Regions from separate parts of the Pseudomonas sp. MAG733B genome, predicted to be linked through region 1. Evidence: predicted binding sites of a transcription regulator. Region 1 holds the regulator's gene; each other region holds the start of a gene.
What was found. Region 1 encodes sigma-54, which starts transcription at its own class of promoters, with help from an activator protein. Its sites were predicted from a motif close to ANTGGCATNNANNTTGCTNT; they were not measured.
Positions count from the first base shown of each region.

Region 2: V6Z53_RS10850 (circularly permuted type 2 ATP-grasp protein) is a predicted target of sigma-54. The motif match lies at 1,929-1,948, and genes of this name have one in related genera.
Region 3: flgB (flagellar basal body rod protein FlgB) is a predicted target of sigma-54. The motif match lies at 1,894-1,913, and genes of this name have one in related genera.
Region 4: V6Z53_RS28720 (pilin) is a predicted target of sigma-54. The motif match lies at 2,476-2,495, and genes of this name have one in related genera.

Region 1 covers NZ_CP145732.1:1,475,063-1,478,772, reverse strand. Annotated here, with positions in the region: gene lptB (LPS export ABC transporter ATP-binding protein) at 1-404, shown strand, start outside; gene V6Z53_RS06635 (RNA polymerase factor sigma-54) at 585-2,078, shown strand; gene raiA (ribosome-associated translation inhibitor RaiA) at 2,153-2,461, shown strand; gene ptsN (PTS IIA-like nitrogen regulatory protein PtsN) at 2,474-2,938, shown strand; gene rapZ (RNase adapter RapZ) at 2,941-3,710, shown strand, end outside.
Region 2 covers NZ_CP145732.1:2,368,365-2,372,074, forward strand. Annotated here, with positions in the region: gene speE (polyamine aminopropyltransferase) at 1-493, shown strand, start outside; gene V6Z53_RS10840 (hypothetical protein) at 715-948, shown strand; gene V6Z53_RS10845 (ribonuclease E inhibitor RraB) at 1,161-1,505, shown strand; gene V6Z53_RS10850 (circularly permuted type 2 ATP-grasp protein) at 1,981-3,390, shown strand; gene V6Z53_RS10855 (alpha-E domain-containing protein) at 3,403-3,710, shown strand, end outside.
Region 3 covers NZ_CP145732.1:5,717,994-5,721,703, forward strand. Annotated here, with positions in the region: gene flgE (flagellar hook protein FlgE) at 1-227, opposite strand, end outside; gene flgD (flagellar hook assembly protein FlgD) at 259-981, opposite strand; gene flgC (flagellar basal body rod protein FlgC) at 997-1,440, opposite strand; gene flgB (flagellar basal body rod protein FlgB) at 1,444-1,851, opposite strand; gene cheR (protein-glutamate O-methyltransferase CheR) at 2,212-3,039, opposite strand; gene V6Z53_RS26150 (chemotaxis protein CheV) at 3,086-3,710, opposite strand, start outside.
Region 4 covers NZ_CP145732.1:6,267,659-6,271,368, forward strand. Annotated here, with positions in the region: gene V6Z53_RS28705 (DUF748 domain-containing protein) at 1-778, shown strand, start outside; gene V6Z53_RS28710 (DUF2845 domain-containing protein) at 778-1,074, shown strand; gene V6Z53_RS28715 (BON domain-containing protein) at 1,344-1,700, opposite strand; gene V6Z53_RS28720 (pilin) at 2,010-2,429, opposite strand; gene pilB (type IV-A pilus assembly ATPase PilB) at 2,655-3,710, shown strand, end outside.

The sequences.
Region 1 (3,710 bases):
AACTCGACAAGGCCGGCCGTCGCAAGGAGCTGGAGAGCCTGCTGCAGGAGTTCCACATCAGCCACATCCGCGACAACCTCGGGATGAGCCTGTCCGGTGGTGAACGCCGCCGCGTGGAGATCGCCCGGGCACTGGCCACCAACCCGAAATTCATCCTGCTCGACGAACCTTTCGCCGGCGTGGACCCGATTTCGGTGGGCGACATCAAACAGATCATCCATCACCTCAAGGCCAAAGGCATTGGCGTGCTGATCACCGACCACAACGTTCGTGAAACCCTGGATATCTGCGAAACCGCCTACATCGTCAACGATGGCCAGCTGATTGCAGAAGGTGACGCGGAAACCATCCTGGCCAACGACTTGGTCAAGGAAGTCTACCTGGGTCATGAGTTCCGCCTGTAAGGGCTTGCCTGGCTAGTCGACCGAGCGCTTGTCTCGATAAAAAATCAAGATCTTTTTATTGTTACAGCGCTCTAGGCAAACACTGCAATTTCGGGCATATAATTTGCTTATGTTTGGCGCCTCGGCGCCCTGTAGTGGATGGCGCATGTGCGCCGGCGAATAAGGTGTTAAGCCCCTGCCATGAAACCATCGCTAGTCTTGAGAATGGGCCAGCAGCTGACGATGACACCGCAGCTGCAACAGGCCATCCGCCTGCTCCAATTGTCGACCCTGGATCTGCAACAGGAAATCCAGGAGGCCCTGGAGTCCAATCCGATGCTCGAACGCCAGGAAGAAGGCGACGACTTCGATAACACCGACCCCTTGGCCGACAACGCAGAACAGAAGCCCAACACTGACATTCAGGAACCCTCCTACCAGGAAACCGCGCCGACGGTTGATAACCTCGAAGAAGGCGACTGGAACGAACGCATTCCCAACGAACTTCCCGTCGATACCGCCTGGGAAGACGTCTACCAGACCAGTGCCAGCAGCCTGCCGAGCAATGATGATGACGAGTGGGATTTCACCACCCGCACGTCCGCCGGCGAAAGCCTGCAAAGCCACTTGCTGTGGCAACTGAACCTGGCACCGATGTCCGACACCGATCGCCTGATCGCCGTCACCCTGATCGACTGCATCAACAATCAGGGCTATCTGGACGAAACGCTCGAGGAAATCCTCGAAGCCTTCGATCCGGAACTGGACATCGAGCTGGACGAAATCGAAGCCGTCCTGCACCGCATCCAGCAATTCGAACCTGCCGGCATCGGCGCCCGCAACCTGGGCGAATGCCTGCTGCTGCAATTGCGTCAGCTGCCAGCCAAAACGCCGTGGCTGGCCGAAGCCAAGCGCTTGGTCACCGACTACATCGACCTGCTCGGCAGTCGCGACTACAGCCAGTTGATGCGTCGCATGAAGCTCAAGGAAGATGAGCTGCGCCAGGTAATCGAACTGGTCCAGAGCCTCAACCCGCGTCCGGGTTCGCAAATCGAATCCACCGAGGCCGAGTACGTTGTCCCCGACGTGATCGTACGCAAGGACAACGAGCGCTGGCTGGTCGAGCTCAACCAGGAGTCGGTGCCACGGCTGCGGGTCAATGCCCAGTACGCCGGCTTCGTGCGCCGCGCCGACACCAGCGCCGACAACACCTTCATGCGCAATCAGTTGCAGGAAGCCCGCTGGTTCATCAAGAGCCTGCAAAGCCGCAACGAAACCCTGATGAAAGTGGCCACCCAGATCGTCGAGCATCAGCGCGGCTTCCTGGAGTATGGCGATGAAGCGATGAAACCGCTGGTCCTGCATGACATCGCTGAAGCGGTTGGCATGCACGAATCGACAATTTCCCGGGTGACCACGCAAAAATTCATGCATACCCCTCGGGGCATATATGAGCTGAAATACTTTTTCTCCAGCCACGTCAGCACCTCCGAAGGCGGTGAATGCTCGTCCACGGCGATCCGCGCGATCATCAAAAAACTGGTTGCCGCTGAAAATCAGAAAAAGCCGTTGAGTGACAGCAAGATCGCTGGTTTACTGGAGGCACAAGGCATTCAGGTGGCTCGCCGCACCGTCGCCAAGTACCGCGAATCCCTCGGGATCGCGCCTTCGAGCGAACGCAAGCGGTTGATGTAGAGCCACGCCACAGCGTTCCAGTGGCAGATCATCTGGTCTGCCGCTTTATGCACTGGCAACGAAGGAGAAGCTGTATGCAAGTCAACATCAGTGGACACCAACTGGAAGTGACCGAACCTCTTCGCACTTACATCGGCGAAAAACTCGAACGATTAGAGAGGCATTTCGACAAGATCACCAACGTGCAGGTCACGATGACGGTCGAAAAGCTCAAGCAGAAAATCGAAGCCACGCTGCATATTCCCGGCAATGAAGTGGTCGCCAACGCGGAACATACCGATATGTACGCGGCGATCGACGCACTGACCGACAAGCTGGATAAACAACTCAAAAAGCATAAGGAAAAGACCCAGAGCCTCCTCCAGGGCGCTACCGGTCGTTAACACTCCCTACCCATGATCCGACTTGAAAGCATCCTGACCCCCGGCCGTTCCCTGGTGAACGTGCCGGGCGGCAGTAAAAAGAAAGCCCTCGAGCAAATTGCCAACCTCATCCATCGCGAAGTGCCGGATCTGGCCATGCAGGATGTCTTCGAGAGCCTGGTCGCCCGTGAAAAACTCGGTTCAACCGGTTTTGGCAACGGCATCGCCATCCCCCACTGCCGTCTCAAGGGCTGTAATGCGCCCATCAGTGCCTTGATGCACCTTGACGCCCCTATCGATTTCGACGCCATCGATGGTGCACCGGTTGACCTGTTGTTCGTTCTACTGGTCCCGGAAGCCGCTACCGATGCGCACCTGGAACTGTTACGCCAGATCGCCAGCATGCTCGACCGCAAGGAAGTGCGCGAAAAACTGCGCAGCGCCCCGAGTAATGAAGCCTTGTATCAGGTTGTCCTGGACGAGCAAAACGGTCATTAATCATGCGCTTGATCATCGTCAGCGGTCGCTCCGGCTCAGGTAAAAGTACCGCCCTCGATGTTCTTGAGGACAACGGTTACTACTGCATCGACAACTTGCCTGCCGGGTTACTGCCGGAATTGGCTGAACGTGCGCTTATCCACACTGAGCTGTCACAGCCGCTGGTAGCCGTGTCCATCGATGCACGCAACCTGCCCAGCCATCTGTCGCGGTTTCCAGAGCTGCTGGAAGAAGTCCGCAGCCGGCACATCCAGTGCGATGTCCTGTACCTGGATGCCGACGCGGAAACCCTGCTCAAACGCTTTTCGGAAACCCGTCGTCGCCACCCGCTGAGCAGCCCCAATCGCTCACTGGCCGAGGCGATCAACGATGAAACCAGCCTGCTCGGACCGATTGCCGACCTGGCCGACCTCAAGGTAGACACGACTAACCTGAACTTGTATCAGTTGGGCGATACCATCAAGTTGCGCCTGCTGAACCAGCCGGAGCCCGGCACGGCTTTCCTGATCGAGTCTTTCGGCTTCAAGCGTGGCATGCCGGTCGACGCCGATCTGGTGTTCGACGTGCGTTGCCTGCCCAATCCCTACTGGAAGCCGGAACTGCGCGCGCAGTCCGGGCTTGATCAACCGGTTGCCGAGTACCTGGCGGCACAACCGGATGTCGAGGAGATGTTCCAGGACATTTCCGCGTACCTGCTTAAATGGTTACCCCGGTTTGCCGCCAGTAACCGTGCTTATGTCACCATTGCAATCGGTTGTACCGGCGGGCATCA
Region 2 (3,710 bases), 890 kb from region 1:
AGGTGCGTTCGATGATCCACGCCTGAACCTGGTGATCGACGACGGCATGCGTTTCGTCGCCACCACCACGGAAAAGTTCGACGTGATCATTTCCGACTCCACCGACCCGATCGGTCCGGGTGAAGTGCTGTTTTCGGAAAATTTCTACCAGGCCTGCCGCCGCTGCCTGAATGAAGGCGGCATTCTGGTGACCCAGAACGGCACACCGTTCATGCAGATCGAAGAAGTGAAGACCACCGCCGGTCGCCTGCGCAGTCTGTTCCCGGACTGGCACTTCTATCAGGCCGCTGTGCCGACTTATATCGGCGGCTCGATGACCTTCGCCTGGGGCGCAACCAATACCGCTTATCGCAAGCTATCCCGCGAAACCCTGCAACAGCGCTTCGCCGGCAGTGGCATCGTCACTCGCTACTACAACCCGGAAATCCACATCGGCGCCTTCGCCTTGCCGCAGTACGTGCTGCAAGCTGTGGGCAAGCCAAGCAACGACTGATGGATTGAAGTATTCACCTGAACCTGTAGGAGCGAGCCTGCTCGCGATGGACGTGAACGATGACGCGGGGAGCCTGATTCAACGCGGTGTACTCACGTTTTTCGCGAGTAGGCTCGCTCCTACAGGGGATCAGCGGTGGCATATTCCAGCGGAACGATTAGCCAGCTAATCAGGTCGAGATAGTGGTAAGCCCATTTGCGGGTTTGATCGAGGAGGCTCTGATGTCAAAGTGGAAAGTCACTTTCGTGGATGATCACGGTGAAACCATCGACGAAGTCTTCGAGTGCGAGGAATGCCCGAGTCACGAGCAGGCCGCCAAACTCATCAAGGAACGGCTTCTTCCTGTCGCCGCGAAGCTGGATCTGAACGATCTGGAAGGGCGAACCGCCGATGCCGGCGTCAAAAACCTCAAAACCCAGAACAGCATACAAATCCGCAGCATCACGCCAATCTGAACACCTCCTGTCACATTCACAACCAGACCTTGGCAGCGGCTTTATCTTGGGGCTACTCTGCAATCGAGATCAGCGAATGGATCGCTAAGGTCTGGTCTTGTCAGCTCCATGCTTGTTTCCCGTCGGCACATCGGTTGCCGAACGCCCGCGACCTTGGGTTGCGCGCGCAGGGAGTACGGAAAGTCTATCCATCAGTTTGAGGAGGACGTTTCATGAGCACAGCCTATCAAGAAGACATCAGCAGCAGCGTGCTGCGCCGCATGAAAGAAGGCGGTTTCGACTTTTCACGATTCCATCCCATCGAGTTCTACGCCATTTTCCCGGACGAGGAGCGGGCACGCAGGGCGGCACGTCAATTCCATCATGGTGAATCCCTGAATGCGCAAATCAGCGTGCGCGACGACGGCGCCTGGGCGCTGGAACTGAGCAAGGTGATGTACGCCACTTACGATGACATCGGCGATTTCGAACAGGGTTTCGAAGCGGTGGTCGAGCCATTGGGCGGCATCATTGAAGGCTGGGGTGTCAAACAGGAGGTACGAGGGCGACTCGCATAAACTTATGAACAGTAACAATCGTCAATAACGGCTGACCTTCGGGTTGGCCGTTTTCGTTTGTGCCAAGCGTGATGTCGGCAACCTCCTGAAACAAGAATCCGGCGCAAAAAAAAGCCACCTGAGCGGGTGGCTAAAAGGGAAGACCGGTAAGGAGAGAAACCGGTCAGAGCATGCCGGACCGGGCTGCCTGTGCAGCCGAATGCGTGGGCCGAATGCTCCTGCGGGTAAAGCAGATTCGGCGATTGGGTGGATTATCCGCAGCGTTAACCGGGCAGTGAAATCAACTCTGACTATGCTGGTGATAGGCAACAACATTGCCTTGCAATGAAGCGGGGGCGATCAGGTTGGGGCGTTTGCCGCACAGGATTGGTGCGGTGCGTGTGTATTGATTATCCAACCGATTGAAATCAAAGCGTTTATGCCGATGGCACGGGCCTTGCGAAGGTCTGTATGTCCGGGTGACAAGGAGTACGGCATGATCCGCACCTATTTTGATGAGATGTACGATGCCGGCGGCCAGGTCCGCCCGCATTATCGGGAGTTTGCCCGTTGGCTGGCCGAAACGCCTGACGAGCTTTTGGCACAACGGCGACGCGAGGCCGATCTGTTATTTCATCGCGCCGGGATTACATTCACGCTCTACGGTGATGAGCAGGGGACAGAGCGCCTGATTCCCTTCGACACCATTCCCCGCAGCATTCCCGCCAGCGAGTGGCGCGTGGTCGAACGCGGCTGCATCCAGCGGGTCAAGGCGTTGAACATGTTCCTCGCCGACCTCTATCACGAACAACGCATCATCAAGGCCGGGATCATTCCGGCCGAGCAGGTGCTGGCCAACGAGCAATATCAGTTGGCAATGCAAGGGCTGGACTTGCACCGCGATATCTATTCGCACATCTCCGGCGTCGATCTGGTGCGCGATGGCGACGGCACGTACTACGTGCTCGAAGACAATCTGCGCACGCCCAGCGGCGTCAGCTACATGCTCGAAGACCGCAAGATGATGATGCGTTTGTTCCCCGAGTTGTTCGCGGCGCAGCGCATCGCTCCCATCGACCACTATCCGAACTTGTTGCTCGATACCCTGAAAAGCTCCAGCCCTATCGACAACCCCAGCGTGGTGGTGCTGACGCCGGGGCGTTTCAACAGTGCGTTCTTTGAACATGCGTTTCTGGCGCGGGAAATGGGCGTGGAGCTGGTCGAAGGCGCGGACCTGTTCGTGCGTGACGACAAGGTCTTCATGCGCACCACTGACGGGCCGAAAGCCGTCGATGTGATCTACCGGCGTCTTGATGATGCGTTCCTCGATCCGTTGGCGTTCAACCCGGATTCGATGCTCGGTGTGCCGGGGCTGCTGTCGTCTTACCGCTCTGGCAACGTGGTGCTGGCCAATGCCATCGGCACAGGCGTGGCGGACGACAAGTCGGTGTATCCGTTCGTCACCGACATGATCCGTTTTTATCTGGATGAAGAGCCGATCCTCCAGAACGTTCCCACGTGGCAGTGTCGCAATCCTTCTGAACTTTCCCACGTGCTGGCCAATCTGCCAGAACTGGTGGTCAAGGAAACTCAAGGCTCCGGCGGCTACGGCATGTTGGTGGGGCCGGCGGCGACGGCAGCGGAAATCGAAGCCTTCCGCGCGCGGATCATCGCCAAGCCCCATGCCTACATCGCGCAACCGACGCTGTCGCTGTCGACCTGTCCGACTTTTGTCGAAAACGGCATCGCGCCGCGCCATATCGACCTGCGTCCATTTGTATTGTCTGGCCGCGAAACCCGGGTCGTGCCCGGCGGTTTGACCCGTGTCGCCCTGCGCGAAGGCTCCCTGGTGGTGAATTCCTCCCAGGGCGGCGGAACCAAGGACACCTGGGTGGTCGAGGATTGAAGGAAGCCTGTCATGCTAAGTAGAACTGCCTCGGATTTGTATTGGATGTCGCGTTACCTGGAGCGGGCGGAAAACCTCGCGCGGATGCTCGACATCAGTTACTCGCTGTCGCTGATGCCACAGGATGGCCGCGGTAACGGCCTGCATGAACTGGCGATGCCGCTGTTGATCACCGGCACCCTGGATGATTACCTCGAACGCCACGGCGAACTGCATGCCGAACGGCTGTTGCATTTCTTCGCCCTGGACGCGGCCAACCCGGCGAGCATCTACAGCTGCCTCGGTGCGGCGCGGGCCAGTGCCCACGCGGTGCGGGGGCG
Region 3 (3,710 bases), 2.4 Mb from region 1:
GTGTTGTTGATATCACCCTGGGTGAACTGCTGGGAGACGTTGGCCAAGCGCACGCCGCTACCGGTGGTCTTGCTACCCGAGCCCAGTTTGGTCGCCGAGTACACATCTTCGAATTCCGCACGGGACGATTTGAAACCGACAGTCGCGACGTTGGCAATGTTGTTGCCGGTTACGTCCAGTTGCTTGTTGGCGGCATAGAGACCGCTAAGGCCGATGTTGAAAGACATATTCCACTCCTTTGTGCCGGGTTAGTCGGCTCTATATACCAATGGTTTGCACTTTGGACAGGGCGATACTGCCCAGTCCAGCGAGGTTGAGCATCAACTCACCGCCGGTCTGGCTGATGGTTACGCTGGTGACGGTCGCCGGCAGGTTGGTGATCAGCGCAACAGCCTGATCATCGATGGTGGTGGTTGCCGCGAAGGTGTAAGTACCTGCCGGGGCTACGTTGCCGGCATTGTCCTTGCCATCCCATGTGAAGCTGGCGTTGCCGGCTTTCTGGTCGGTCAGGGTAATCGTGCGAATGACTTTGCCGTCCTTGTCGGTGATTTTCACTTCGGCTTGAGCCACCGACTGTGGCAGTACGACCGCACCGGTCATACCCTTGGTGGTATCGACCACAGCCTTGTCGCCCGGCGCGATGACCGAACGGCCCACCAACGACGAGGCTTGCAATGCCTGGGATGAGCCAAAGGCGCCGGCAATGCCGCTCACGGTATCGTTAAGCGAGGTGATGCCTTCCAGGCTACTGAACTGCGCCAGCTGCGCCACGAACTCACCGTTACCCTGCGGCTCCAGAGGGTTCTGGTTCTTCAGTTGTGTCACCAGCAACTGCAGGAACGCATCTTTGCCCAGGGCTTTTTTACCGGTGGCACTGCCCGCCGCCGACGCCAGGGCGTCAGTGTCCTTGTTCGTCTTGATCGAGGAATTGGCCAGGATGTCGTTGAGGCTCATGCCACTCGTGGTATCGCTAACACTCATCTGAGTCGCCCCTTATCACTGACCGAGGGTCAGGACTTTCTGCATCATGGTTTTGGCGGTGTTCATCATTTCGGCGTTGGTCTGGAACGAACGGCTCGCGGAAATCATGTCGGCCATTTCTTCCACCACGTTGACGTTCGGGTAGTAGACGTAACCCTTGGCATCGGCCGCCGGATGGTTCGGCTCGTAACGCGCTTCGAGGTTGCTCTGGTCTTCGACCACGCCCAGCACCTGCACGCCTTGACCGGCGGCATCCTGGTTCTGGAACAGCGAATCGCTGCCGCCGCTCTGGCCGCCCTGGAACATGGTGGCGAATACCGGATGGCGCGCGCGGTAGGTCTGGTCGATGCTCGACGAGACGGTCTCGGCGTTGGCGATGTTCGAAGCAACGGTGTTCAAGCGAGTGGTCTGCGCACTCATGCCGCTACCGGCAATGTTGAAAACACTGGATAGAGACATGACTTACTCTCCGCGCAGGGCTGAAACCAGCCCTTTGAATTTGCTGTTGAGCAGGGTGAAGCTGGCCTGGAAGTTGACGGAGTTTTCCGCGTAGTTCGACTGTTCCAGTTGGGCGTCCACGGTGTTCTGGTCGATCGAAGGTTGCATCGGCGTGCGGTACATCAGCGACTCGTCGCCATTGCCCAGGCCTTCGGCTTCGATGTGACGACTGTTGGTCATGTTCAAGGCGAACGTGCCGTTCTTGGCTTTATCGTTCTGCGCCTCGAGCACTTTCGAGAACTCCAGATCCCGCGCCTTGTAGTTCGGGGTGTCGGCGTTGGCGATGTTGTTGGCCAGGACTTCGGCACGCTGGGCGCGGAAGCCCAGAGCCTTTTCGTGAATGCCGAGCGCTTTATCGAAGCTGATGCTCATGTCGGGAAACCTTCGGGTGACCTGATTTTTCGTACGATGAACATAGCAAGCGTCATGCCAATTCAAAAAAGCCCGTAAACCGGGGCTTTGCGGGCAGTGGCAACGCGGCAATGCCAGAAAAGCGGCAACCGGTTTCCGCTGAATGCCGCTTTTCTGCCGCTTATCCAGATCAACACCGATCAACTGTAGGAGCAAGGCTTGCCCGCGATGGCGACGTTTCAGACAACATTTTCAGAGACTGACCCACCGCCATCGCGGGCAAGCCATGCTCCTACAGGTATTGCGGCGTTCTCGAGAGACACAGGCATAAAAAAAACGGGAGCCCCTGAGGACTCCCGTCTTTTGACAACACCAACAAAATCACTTCGCCTGGTAAATGATCCCCGGGCTGCACTGGACCATCTGGTAATGATCCGGCAATCCGTTCAGTGCTTCGGACGCACCGAGGAACAGATAACCGCCCGGCTTCAACGTGCTGTGAATGCGCAACAGGATGTCCTTCTTCACTTCCGCAGAGAAGTAGATCAGCACGTTGCGGCAGAACACGATGTCGAACTTGCCGAGGCTCGCATAACTGTCCAGCAGGTTAAAGGAGCGGAACTCCACACGACTCTTGATCGGCGCCTTGATGGCCCAGCGTCCCGGCCCTTTCGGGTCGAAATAGCGCTGCAACCGCTCGGGCGACAAGCCGCGACCGATGGCCAGGCTGTCGTACTCGCCGGTCTTGCAGTTGGTGAGCATGGTGCCGGACAGATCGGTGGCCACAATCTGCACGCCCATTTTCAACTGGCCAATGTTGGTCCGCTCGAACTCGTCAATGGACATCGACAGCGAGTACGGTTCCTGACCCGACGAACACGCCGCCGACCAGATCCGCAGACGCTGACCGGGACTGGCTTTGATCGCTTCAGGCAGTACCTTGTTCTTCAAGACCTCAAACGGATAGGTGTCACGAAACCATAGCGTCTCGTTGGTCGTCATCGCATCCACCACCATCTCGCGCAATCCGCTGCGCGGCTGGGTCTGGATGCGCTGGACCAGCTCACCGAGGGACTTGATGCCTTGCTGTTCCATCAGCTTGTTGAGACGGCTTGAGACCAGATACTGCTTGTTTTCACCGAGCAAAATGCCACAGGCTTTTTCCAGGAACACCCGGAACTGTTCGAAATCCAAATTACCCGTAGACAATGCTGCCGCCTCTTAAATCGTGTTGACTGCCAGGGGCCGAACGCCCCTAGCTGATGTCTGCTGCTTTGATCCGGTTGACTACCCGGGATGCCAGGTCATCAGGGCGGAATTTGGCCAGGAAGTCATCGGCACCGACTTTCTTGACCATCGCCTGATTGAACACACCCGACAACGAAGTATGCAGGATGATATGAAGCTTTTGCATGCGCGGGTCGTTGCGGATCTCGGCCGTCAGTGTGTACCCGTCCATCTCCGGCATCTCGATGTCGGAGATCATCATCAGGAACTCTTCTTCCGGCTTCTTGCCCTCATCGACCAGCTTGCGCAGGTAGTCAAGCGCCTGCTTGCCATCGTTCAACGCCACCACTTCGACACCGACCGTCTGCAGGCAACGCGTCACCTGCTTGCGCGCCACCGACGAGTCATCGACCGTCAGCACGCGCAACGACAGCGCCTTGTGCTGGGTTTCGACATCCACCACGCCGACCGAAATCGCTTCCGGTGTCGGCGCCACTTCCGCCAGTACCTTCTCGACGTCGATGATCTCGACCAACTGATTGTCGACCCGCGTCACCGCCGTCAGGTAGTGATCGCGACCGGTGCCCTTGGGTGGCGGATGAATCTCCTCCCAGTTCATGTTGACGATGCGTTCCACCGAGCGCACCAGGAAA
Region 4 (3,710 bases), 1.9 Mb from region 1:
CGCCGTGAGCCTGCCGCTGAAACTGGCGATTGCCTTGCTCAAGGACGTCGACGGCAAGATTTCCATCGAACTGCCGGTAACCGGCGACCTGAACAACCCGCAGTTCAGCGTCATGCCGATTGTCTGGCAAACCCTGCGCAATCTGATCGTCAAGGCTGCGGCCGCGCCGTTCAAACTTATTGGCGGCCTTGTATCGGGCGGCGGTTCGGAAGATTTGGGCAGCGTGTCGTTCGCCCCAGGCTCAAGCGACTTGAGCAAGGACGCCGAAGGCGCTTTGGACAAGCTGAGCAAGGCCCTTAAAGAGCGCCCTGCCCTGCGCCTGGAAATCGAAGGTACGGCGGCGAAGAGCAGCGACGGTCCGCTGATTGCCGAGCAACGTCTGGAACGGGAATACCAGTACAACTACTACAAAATGCTCCAGCGTCGCGGCGACAAGGTTCCGGCCCAGGCTTCGTTGCTGGACGTTCCGGACAACGAAAAAGGTCCGCTGCTGGAAGGCATCTACCGCACACGCCTGAAGGTTCAGCCGCCTGCGGAATGGAAGGACCTGGGCAAGGATGATCGCACGGCGAAAATGCGCGAAGGCGTGATCCAGTTCTGGAGTTCCAGCGATGTGTTGCTGCGCCAGTTGGGCCAGGACCGCGCCAGCAGCATCAAGGACTATCTGGTCGACAAAGGCCAACTGGCCGATGACCGTGTGTACTTCATCGATGCGCAATTGGGCGAAGCGGAGAAGGACGGCAAGGTCGTGACGCCGATGCATCTGGACGCTGAATGATGGGGGTTCGGCTGCTGCTCGCACTTGCGCTGGCAATCGCTGCGAGCCAGGCCTCGGCAGCGGACACCTTGCGGTGTGGTAGCCAATTGATCAGCGTCGGTGACCGGTCGAGCGAGGTGCTGCAGAAATGCGGCGAACCTGTCGGCCGTGATTTGCTGGGGTACAAGCGCAGCGCCAATCGGCGGGAAGAGTTCCAGGTCGAGGAATGGACTTACGGGCCGAAGGGCGGGATGTATCAGTACTTGCGGTTCGAGGGGAATCGATTGGTGCAGATCACCAGCAAGCGCGGTAATTAATTCTCACGGATCAAATGTGGGAGCGGGCTTGCTCGCGAATTCGGAGTGTCAGCGAACATCACCGTTCCATGACACAACGCTTTCGCGAGCAAGCCCGCTCCCACATTGGTTTTGCATTGATCCTGAAAATAGAACAGGCCCCGACACGAATACCGGGGCCTGTAATGGCCACATCCTTATGGCCGTTCGCATGAACTCCTGAGATGCGGCAGACGTATGACTTGGCCCGTCTACCGCGCCTTCTCCCGGTCCAGGCGAGAAGTCTTGCCTTACTCGGCTTTCAGGCCGTCAGCGGAGACCGCTTTGACGCCTTTGATTTTCTTGGCGATCGCCACGGCGGTGGTTTTCTGAGCGTCAGTTACCGCAGTAGTGGACGACAGAGACACGACGCCTTTGTTGGTTTCAACTTTGATATCGGTACCTGGGATGCCTTTTTCGGTGACCAGGTCGGCTTTGACTTTGGTAGTGATCCAGGTATCGGAAGTAGCTTCTTTCGCTTCAGTCATTTCACCGGCGGCCAGCACCATTGGCGACTGGGTAGCCTGGGTGGTTTGGGCGAATGCGGCGTTGGCCATGGTCAGGGTCAGCGCGGTAGCAGCAGCGGCAGTGATAGCGAACTTCTTCATACGAGTAACTCCTGTTTTTCTGGAAAGTCTGCTGGGTTCTTGTCAGCAGGGTTACCGGAGATATTGCGAACGCTGTGCCAAGTTTGAGACAGATAATTAATCGTTATAAATCAACTACTTACTAAAAAGGCAATTTTGCGGACTCGTGCAAAATGCATGAGTTGAACTTTATCTACATGCAAGTTGCGGGTTTTCAACAAGGCCTAAAGCCATGAATTGTCGGAGGTTTTCTCATTTACTCGACATCCTGGACGGCGAGCAAAAAAATACCCCGCCAAGGGCGGGGTATCAGGCATGAAAAGCGATGGTTCAAGCTTTCGGAGCAACCCCCGTGCAGCCCTTCGGCGCGTATTCCTGATCCACAGTTGTGGCACACGTCCAGCCAGTCACCGTACGCGAAAGGGTAATGGTTTTATTCAGTACCGGACCCGGCGCATTAAGGATCGTGCAACCAATAGTCCCGGTGCCATCAGCGGCTTTACCCGAGGCCGTGGTGGTGCAGTTCGAGGTGGCTGCTGTGCCGCCAACCTTGGTCAAATCAGGGTCGGTCCCTTGATTGATAATGTCCTCGAACGGCACCTTCAACGCCGAAATCTCGGCCAGCCCCGCCGTCACCTTGGCCCGCGCCTGATACTTGGAGTAAGCCGGTATCGCGAACGTCGCGAGAATCCCGATGATCGCCACCACGATCAGCAGCTCGATCAGGGAAAAACCTTTTTGAGTGTTCATAGACAGCCTCCGTGCATGAGTCGAAATCTCATGATCTGAACCTGTCGCAGCACAGCCCATGCCAAGCCCCGTGCGCCCTATAGACGGGGGGCGTGTAGTCTGCGACGCCCTTTCCTACTCCCAGGATCCGCACTATCTGACGCTTTTTGTCACCTCACTACCGCTGGTTTGGCTCCATTGCTTGACTAGGCTATAAGTCATGAATTGTCTGCGTCCGGTATCCCAATGAATGACATCGCCCTCAGCGGCCTGGCCAAGCAATTGGTCCTGGCCGAGCTGCTCACTGACAAAAGCGCGCAACAGGCGTCCCAGCAAGCCCAACGCAACCGCATCTCCCTGGTCAGCTACCTGGTTCAGAACAAACTGGTCAAAAGCCGCCAGGTCGCCGAGATCGCCTCGGAGCATTTCGGCATGGCCTTGCTGGACCTTCATGCCCTGGACAAGGAGATTCAGCCCAAGGGCCTGGTCAGTGAGAAGCTGGTCCGCCAGCACCACGCGCTGCCCCTCTGGCGCCGAGGCAACAAACTGTTCGTGGGGATTTCCGACCCGACCAATCACCAGGCCATCAACGACATCCAGTTCAGTACCGGGCTTACGACCGAAGCCATCCTCGTGGAGGACGACAAGCTCAGCGACGCCATCGAGAAGTTCTTCGACACCCATGGGACCGGCCTGGAAGACATGGCCGATGTCGACCTCGAAGGCCTGGACATCGAGACCATCGATGACAAGCGTCAGGACGCCATCGTCGGCCAGGATGCCGATGACGCGCCGGTGGTGCGCTTCGTCCACAAAATGCTGCTCGACGCGATCAGGAGCGGTTCTTCCGACCTGCATTTCGAGCCCTACGAGAAAATCTATCGCGTGCGGATGCGCACCGACGGCATGCTGCGGGAAGTCGCCAAGCCGCCGATCCAATTGGCCAATCGAATCGCCGCGCGGCTGAAGGTCATGGCCAGCCTCGACATCTCCGAACGCCGCAAGCCCCAGGACGGGCGGATCAAGATGCGCCTGTCCAAGAGCAAATCCATCGACTTTCGGGTCAACACCTTGCCGACCCTGTGGGGCGAGAAAGTGGTGATCCGGATTCTTGATCCCTCCAGCGCGCAAATGGGCATCGACGCCCTCGGCTACGAGCCTGAACAACAAGAACTGTACATGGCCGCACTCAGGCAACCTCAAGGCATGATTCTGGTGACCGGCCCCACCGGCTCGGGCAAAACCGTTTCGCTCTACACCGGGCTGAACATCCTCAACACCGTGGACATCAACATTTCCACC